Regions from separate parts of the Bradyrhizobium sp. JR3.5 genome, predicted to be linked through region 1. Evidence: riboswitches for the same ligand, from Rfam matches in the RefSeq annotation. Region 1 holds a riboswitch; the other holds the start of a gene.
The links. A riboswitch is a leader RNA that binds a small molecule or an ion and turns the genes downstream of it on or off. The one in region 1 is predicted to bind ZMP and ZTP.
Positions count from the first base shown of each region.

Region 2: another riboswitch for ZMP and ZTP. It lies ahead of ACVWW1_RS07045 (bifunctional 5,10-methylenetetrahydrofolate dehydrogenase/5,10-methenyltetrahydrofolate cyclohydrolase); the one in region 1 lies ahead of ACVWW1_RS22700 (serine hydroxymethyltransferase).

Region 1 covers NZ_JBSRYV010000002.1:1,239,978-1,244,036, reverse strand. Annotated here, with positions in the region: gene ACVWW1_RS22710 (outer membrane protein assembly factor BamB family protein) at 1-661, shown strand, start outside; gene ACVWW1_RS22705 (c-type cytochrome) at 737-1,303, shown strand; gene ACVWW1_RS22700 (serine hydroxymethyltransferase) at 1,408-2,685, opposite strand; ZMP/ZTP riboswitch at 2,720-2,805, opposite strand; gene ACVWW1_RS22695 (ankyrin repeat domain-containing protein) at 2,889-3,638, opposite strand; gene bla (class A beta-lactamase) at 3,956-4,059, opposite strand, start outside.
Region 2 covers NZ_JBSRYV010000001.1:1,411,612-1,415,670, reverse strand. Annotated here, with positions in the region: gene ACVWW1_RS07055 (zinc-ribbon domain containing protein) at 1-312, opposite strand, end outside; gene ACVWW1_RS07050 (MaoC/PaaZ C-terminal domain-containing protein) at 464-814, opposite strand; gene ACVWW1_RS07045 (bifunctional 5,10-methylenetetrahydrofolate dehydrogenase/5,10-methenyltetrahydrofolate cyclohydrolase) at 1,067-1,930, opposite strand; ZMP/ZTP riboswitch at 1,946-2,025, opposite strand; gene ACVWW1_RS07040 (hypothetical protein) at 2,243-2,659, shown strand; gene ACVWW1_RS07035 (hypothetical protein) at 2,783-3,301, opposite strand; gene ACVWW1_RS07030 (hypothetical protein) at 3,519-3,749, opposite strand; gene ACVWW1_RS07025 (hypothetical protein) at 3,817-4,059, opposite strand, start outside.

The DNA of each region.
Region 1 (4,059 bases):
CAATGTCAAGGACAAGGACGGCAAGACGATTCCCGGCGTCATTCATGCCGGCAAGACCGGGCACATCTATGTGCACGATCGCAAGGACTGCAGCCTGATCCGCTTCTCCGAGGCGATGGTGCCGCAGGAGAACATGTGGGTGCTGCCGACCAAGGAAGGCGCGCGCATGCTGCCCGGCGCCAATGGCGGCGTCGAATGGTCGCCGATCGCCACCGACCCCGGACAGGAGTTGGCCTACGCCATCAACCTGCACCAGCCGATGACCTACCACGTCGAGAGCTCGGCCTATCCGAACGGCAAGCTGTGGCTGGGCGGCGCCTTCAAGGTGATCCCGAGCGAGAAGCAGTCCGGCAACATCACCGCGGTGAACTACAACACCGGCAAGATCAAATGGCAGGTCAAGACGCCCGAGCCGATGATCGGCGGCATCCTCGCCACCGCCGGCGGCCTGGTGTTCACCGGCGAGGGCAACGGCAAGTTCGCGGCCTATAATTCGTCGAGCGGCAAGGAGCTGTGGAGCTTCCGCGCCGGCGCCGGCGTCAACGCGCCGCCGTCGAGCTACATGATCGGCGGCAAGCAATATGTCGTGGTCGGCGCGGGTGGCAACACCCAGATCGATTACAAGCGTGGCAACAACATCATCGCCTTCACGCTCGACTGAGCCGAGGCGGGATGCATAATCGCGCGGCGAGGCGGGACCGGTTCGGTCCCGCCTCTGTTTTCTTCGGATGAGCCAATGTTCGGTAAATTGATGATGTGCGGCGCCGCGCTGCTGCTGATGGCGGCGCAAGCGCGCGCGGAGACGATCGAGGAGAAGGTGCAGGTCTGCACCGGTTGCCACGGCGAGGACGGCAAGCCCGTCGACAAGACCATTCCGACGATCTGGGGCCAGCAGGCCGGCTATCTCTATATCCAGCTCCGCGATTTCAAGCGCGGCGATCGCAAGAGCGAGATCATGCAGCCGATCGCGACCCAGTTCGAGCGCGACGACATGCTGGCGATCGCGGAATATTTCTCGCAGAAGCCATGGCCCGATCTCGGCCAGCCGCGCGCGCCCAAGGATGTGGCGGAGAAGGCGGTCAGCGCCAGCCGCTCGGTCGGCTGCCCGGCCTGCCATCTCGATCGCTTCCAGGGCGACGGCACGGTGCCGCGGCTTGCCGGGATGGGACGCGACTACCTCGCGAAAACCATCGCCGATTTCCGTACCCGCGCGCGCGGCAACAATCCCGGCATGTCCGACCTGATGCTGGCGACGTCGCCCGACGACCTCGCCGCGCTGGTGGACTATCTGGCGGGGCTGTAGCGGGCAGGGCTATCGCATATGCGTCTTTGGTGATCGAGGGTGGGCGCCGGCGCCCGACCCGTTCTGCATATCTGCGAGTCAAGTTCCGGTTGCCGTACAACCGATCAGTTCGGTCGAGACCTGGACACCACGCCTGGAACAGGAAAGGCCCGGCACATCTCGATGCACTCCGACCTGAGACGCGCGACGACCGCATCGTCTCCGTTCGCCTGCAGAGCCGCCGCAATGAACTCACCGATACGGCGCATTTCGAGGTCTCCCATACCACGCGTGGTCGCCGCCGGTGTCCCAAGGCGAATACCGCTTGGCCTGAGCGGCGGGCGCGGATCGTCTGGAATAACCTGCTTGTTTGTGGTGATGGCGATGGCATCGAGCACGTCCTCGGCTGCTCGCCCGTCCAATCCGACGGACGCTACTGTATCGACGACCATCATGTGATTGTCCGTCCCGTCCGTGACCAGCTTCATCCCGCGTTCCATCAACGCGCCGGCAAGAACCTTCGCGTTGTGCAGAACCTGCCGCGCGTAAACCTGGAAATCCGAAGTCGCCGCCTTCTTGAGCGTCACGGCAATCCCGGCCACGACGTTCATGTGAGGTCCGCCCTGCAAACCTGGAAAGACGGAAGCATCGATCCGACCGGCATTCTCCTTCCGGCACAGGATGATCCCGCCGCGGGGGCCGCGCAGTGTCTTGTGGGATGTCGTCGTCATGATGTCGAAGCCGGCATCAAGCGGATTGCGCATGACATTCGCGGCAACCAACCCGCCATAGTGGCTCACGTCAGCCATCGTGAGCGCGCCAACTTCGTCGGCGATACTCTTGAATGCCGCATAGTCCAGGTCGCGCGGATAGGAGCTGTAGCCGCACAACACCATCTTCGGACGCGCTTCACGCGCAATCGCGCGCAATTCATCGAAATCAATCGCGCCGTTTGACGGGGCCGTCTTGTAACGAACGAAGTTGAACAAGCGCCCCATGTGGGACACCGGCGCGCCATGGGTGAGATGACCGCCGTGGGAGAGGTCCATGGCGAGAATCGTGTCGCCGGGCTTCAATAGGCCGAGATAGACGGCCTGATTCATCGGTGATCCGGAAAGCGGCTGAACGTTGGCGTGCTCGGCACGAAAAAGCGAGCAGGCCCGCTGGCGTGCGAGGTTCTCGATGCTGTCGGTATACTGCTGGCCGCCGTAGTATCTGCGTCCCGGATATCCCTCGGAGTATTTATTGGTGAAGATCGATCCGAGCAGTTCAAGCACCTCCGGGTACGTGTAATTCTCGGACGGAATCAGTTCGACGCCGTCCTGTTGACGGCGCTCTTCCCCTACCAGGGCGGCAGCGATCTCTTGATCGTTGATGGACAGTTCGTTGTGAAATGACGGCATGCTCGGGCTCCTCAACACGCTGTTTTTCCAGCAGATTGGTTGCCCAGGCGATCGGCGTTGGAACCCTTCGCGCTTCCCCGTGGTCGATTCCACGTTAGCTCGCCAGTCGCGCGATAGGACGAATGAGCACGGAGACTCTTCGTAGAGAAAAATCTAGCCGACCCGCGGACCTTTCGCAACCAATGAGTCCATCGCGTCATGCCTCAGCGCGGCGTCAGCTCCTCGCGCAGCGCCGACAGGATGGTGAGATCGGCGGCGTGCTTGCCGGCCTTGTCGGCCAGCGCCGCATCGGCGCCGTGGGCGAGCAGTGCTTTCGCGATCGCCGGGTGGTTGCCCTCGGCGGCGATCATCAGCGCCGTGCGACCGCGGGCGTCGCGTTCGTCGATCCTGGCGCCTGCGTCCAGGAGATAGGAGACGACCTCGAGCGCCTGCGCCTCCGGCACGGTCTCATCGGGGCCGGCCGCCCACATCAGCAGCGTCAGATCGTTGGCATAGCGTGCGTTGATGTCGATCTCGAGCGCGAGCAGCTGTTTGACGATGCCGAGCTGACCGCCGGCGGCCGCATACACCACCGGCGGCTTGCCGGTGTCGTCGGCCTTGCGGCCGTCGGCGCCGTGCGCCAGCAGCATGCGCACCACCATGTCCCGGCCGGCATAGGCGGCGGCCGCGACCGCCGAAGCGCCGCTGCGTCCGGTGAGATTGACGTCGGCGCCGCGGTCGATCAGGCGTTGCACGATTGCGACATGGCCGCGCTCGGCGGCAAGATACAGCGCGGTCGATCCCGCGAGGTTGCGCGCATCGACCGGCGCACCGCGGGCCAGCAGCAGGTCGACCATGTCGAGATGGCCGGAGCGGGCGGCGTGGCTCAGCGGCCTTGCGCCGAGCCGGTCCCCGCGCGTCGACCGAGGCGCCGCCATCGAGCAGCGCGGTGGCGAGATTGATGCAATCGGCATTGGCCGCCGCAAACAAGGTCAGCGAGATTTCGACTGCGCTGAGCTGCGCCTTGTCGGTTTCGTATTTGCGGATCAGCTCGCGACACCGCGCCGGGTCAGCCGCCGCGCGGCTGCTGTCAACGTGGCCTGCAACAAGCAGCGCGGCGAGGGCGATGCAGCGATACAAGACGTGTCCTCCGTATGGCCTGCTGACGGCATCGCCATTCGGATTGAGCGTCGCATGATCCTTGATTGCTGCCAAGCCGCGCGGCGATTTTCAAGCCGCGCAGGGATGTCGCGCCGCGCAGCGCCGTTGTGCCGCGCGGCGTTGTGCTGCTCTAACCGGTCTGTCCGGTGCTCGCATTCGCAACGGCGCGCGCGACATTGGCGATCACCTCGTTGCACTTCTCCATCGGAGCACTTGCCCCGGTCAGGTAGACCG
Region 2 (4,059 bases), on a different contig from region 1:
GAACACGTCGCCCTTGGCGGTCTCGTACCACCATTTCTGCTGCAACGGCGTCCAGACCTCGGCAACGCCGCAATCCTTGCAGACAAAGGGCTCGGGCCGATAGGTTCCGCGTTCGACGAAATCAGGAATCGAATAGCTGTTCGAGGCGGCGAGCTGGCTCGTGACCACCGCAACCTCGTCGCGCGCCAGCGCGATCTTGTAGTCGCGCAGGCGCTGCCGTTCGGCGGCGCGTTGCGCCAGCGTGCGACGCCATTCCTCAGCCTTGCGCTGTTTGGCTTCGATCTCGCCGCGCGTCTGCTTGCTCCGCTTCACGCCCATGCCATCCGTCTTGCACCGTATCGACGAACTTGCCGTCCGGCAGCCCGGCCGTATCAAGACGACGTCATTGATCCGCTGCAGGTCGGCGCAGGCTTGCCATGGTAGCCGCAGCATCGCGGGGCGGCCAGATCGATCCGGGCGGAGGTTACGTCCGCCCCTGCTCCGCCGGTCGCATGTGGATCAGCGCATCGAGAACCAGGACAAGCACGGGACGCTGCTCGTCGTTGACGAGCTCGGTCTTGAAGATCACGACGGCGTCGCGCCGCTCCGACCTGATGGTGATTTTCTGGATCCGGGATTGGCCGGTGAGCGTGGCTCCCGGGCGAACCGGGCTCGGCAAGCGGATCTCGAAGCTCCGCCCGACGATGCCCGCCACCTTGGTCCAGATCGCCTCCACGACGAGCCGCTGATAGATCGCAATGGTGTTGAAGCCGCTTGCGATCAGGCCGCCGAACGGGCCCGCCGCAGCCGCGACGGGGTCGGTATGGATCGGCACCGGATCATATTTGCCGGGCGAACTCCAGGATCTCGGCTTCGCCGATCGTGTAGGTGCCGAGCTGGAATGTCTGGCCCTCGGTGAGATCTTCCGCATACAGCATCGCGCGCCTCCGTCTGTCGCGCGACGATAGACCAATGCTGCGGGCTTTCCATGACCCCCGGGGTCATGAACTTCGCGCACCGGGCTCCGGGCGCGCGGAAACGACGCGAGCGGCACCCGCCGCCCGCGTCTCGCTACAAGCCCCCGCGGCTATTGCAGCCGCGCCGCCCTCGCCTTCGCGGCCTTCACCGTGTTCTCCATCAGGCAGGCGATCGTCATCGGGCCGACGCCGCGCGGCACCGGCGTGATCGCGCCGGCGACCTGCACCGCTTCGTCGAAGAAGACGTCGCCGCACACCGCGTAGCCGCCGTCCGGCTTCTCGACGCGCGTGGTGCCGACGTCGATCACGATGGCCTGCGGCTTGATCCAGTCGCCGCGCACGAGCCCAGCCTTCCCCACCGCGCTGACCAGGATATCGGCCTGACGGCAGATCTTGCTGATGCCGTGGGTGTGGATGTGGGTTTGCGTCACGGTCGCCTGCTCCTGCAGCAACAGCGCGGCCATCGGCTTGCCCACGATGTTGGAGCTGCCGATCACCACGGCATGAGCGCCGGTGAGATCTCGCCGGATCGACTTGATCAGCCGGAGACAGCCGAGCGGCGTGCACGGCACCAAGGCATCGTCGCCGTGAAACAGCCGGCCTGCATTCAGCGCGTGCAGGCCGTCGACATCCTTAGCGGGATCGACCGCCGCCATCACGCGCAAGGCGTCGATATGCGCCGGCAGCGGCAGCTGGATCAGGATGCCGTCGACATCGTCGCGCGCATTGAGCGCGTCGATCCTGGCAAGCAGATCGGCCTCGTTGGCGTCATCCGGCAGGCGCTCGACCTCGCCGCGCAGGCCAATCCGCTCGGCCATCCTGACCTTGCTCTGTACGTAAATCTGGCTCGCCGGGTCACAGCCAACGAGCACGACCGTGAGCCCGGGCGCGCGGGGCAGCCGGTCCAGTTCGCTCGCAACCTTGTCGATGACAATTTGGGCATGTGCATGCCCATCAAGAATGTTCGCCGTCATGGCACCTCCGTTTCGAAGCGGTGCCCAGGCGCGCGGCGTTCAGTCTCTGCGCTCCCCGATGGTGGTCCATCCAAGCGCCAGTCGCGCAGATGCCGCCGTCATAGCCGCCCGGCCCGGCAAACGCAAATCACGCTCGCTTGCGGCCGAACCGGCGACGAATTGCCCCTGTTTTTGCCGGTGGATCGGTGCCGGGCGGGGCCCCTCCGGGGGTAGGATTCGGGCAGAACTTGCGATAAGCCTCGGCGCTTGCCGGACTTTTCCGATCCCCGGCGCCATCCTTCCGGTCATCACGCCACTTCGGACATTTTCACCATGAGACATATCATCCTCGCGCTGGCGCTCCTCTGCCCGGCTGCCGCGCTTGCTCAAGGCACCGCTCCAGCCACCACGCCACCGCCCGCCGCTGACAAGCCGGCGGCGGCCTCGCAGCCGATGGTCGGCGACAAGCCGCTGGTCCAGGTCGGCAAGAAATCGGCGGCCAAGAAGGGCGAGAAGGCCGCAGCACCCGGCAAGCCGCAATCGGTCGCGCAGAAGCTCCAGGCCTGCCAGGACATCGACGACGCCACCAAGGAGCGACTGATGTGCTACGATGAGATCTTCAAGCCGCAGCCCAAGCCGAAGGCCGCCCCTGCCAAGGGCGTCGCCGAATGCCGGTTCGTCAAGGAGGAGGACGAGCGGCTGACCTGCTACAACGGCTTCGCCGACAAGATTCCGCGCCTGCCGCGCTAACCGGTTCCGGCCACCCCGGGCGCCTTCCCGCAACCGGTTACCCGGCTGGCATCGCGGACACGAAAACGCCGCCGCAAAGTGTTTGCGGCGGCGTATCGATTGCCGATTGCGGCGTGTCCGTGCCTACCAGGTACCGAAGCCTCCGAAGAAGCCCATGCGCGGCTGCTGCTGCGCGACACGGTAAGGCTGATACATTCCGGGCTGGGCCAACCGCATCGGCTGCTGGGAATGGGTATGGCTGCGCGCAATCTTGCGCTTCTTCGGCGCCTGCACCGGCTGCTCGGCCGGCTTCGCCTCGGCCACGACCGGCCCCTTGCGCGCGTCAGCCTTCTCCGGCGGAATGAACTGGGCGAACGTGTCACGGACGCGGGCCTGCGCCGACGCATCGCTGGCAGCCGCCGGGGTCGCTGCGGCGACCGCGTTCACTTGCGACGGAACGATGGTCGGCAGGTTGGTGTCATACACCACCCGCTCCGGCAGCTTCTGGGTCGACTTGATGCGTACCATGGTCTTGCTGTCGACGCCGGGCGACGACAGGCCCTGGCTGGCGACTACGGCCTCCTGCGGTACGATGGCATTGACGATGAAGAGCAGCGCGAGCAGCACGCCACCAACGAACAGGAAATAACGCGCCACAGGCATTTTGGTAGCTCCCCCCGCGCTACGGGCGCGGTTCAACTCGACGCGACGACATCTTGTCATCGCGCAACGAATTCATCGTCTGCGCATGATCACCCGGACAGACGCCATCCGCCCTCCCGGGTCGTTCTCTAACGGTCGGCTTATTAGTTAGTTCCTGCCTGGCCGTTACGGTTCACCCGGCAAGTCAATTCCCGGTCACTTTTTCGGGATGCAGGGTTTAGGCGCGGCTGGCGGTCACGACCGTGCATTTCGCCTTGTTTGCGTTAACATTTACGAACCCGATCAGCATCGGCGGGTAGGTCTTGCGGCTCCTCATGGCGATGGTGTCCGGGATCAGCCGCTTGCGTTCGGTCACGGGGCTGCCGTCGCCGCGGATGAAGGCGCAGGCGATCTCGATATCCTTCACCGCGAAATCATTGGCATTGCGCAGCGTCAGGGTGACCAGCACCTTCGAGCCCAGCCCGCCGCGCCGCCAGGATTGCGAGGCGATCCGCAGCCTGTCCAGCGGCGATCTTTCAGTACCCGGCTCGGGACGCTTTGGCCGCTTCGGCCGGCTGCGCGGCGGTGGCCACGCCGACTGTGGCCGGCTCAGCTGCCGGTGCGGCTGGCGTGTCCTTTCCAGCTTGATTTGTGATTTGGCCGGGCTGCACCCCGGTCGATGCATCCTGCACGGTGCGGATGACGGCGGAAGACACCCGCCAGACATCCTGGTCTCCAGCATCGCTCGGCTCGGGGAGCATGAACCACGCCGCAATTCC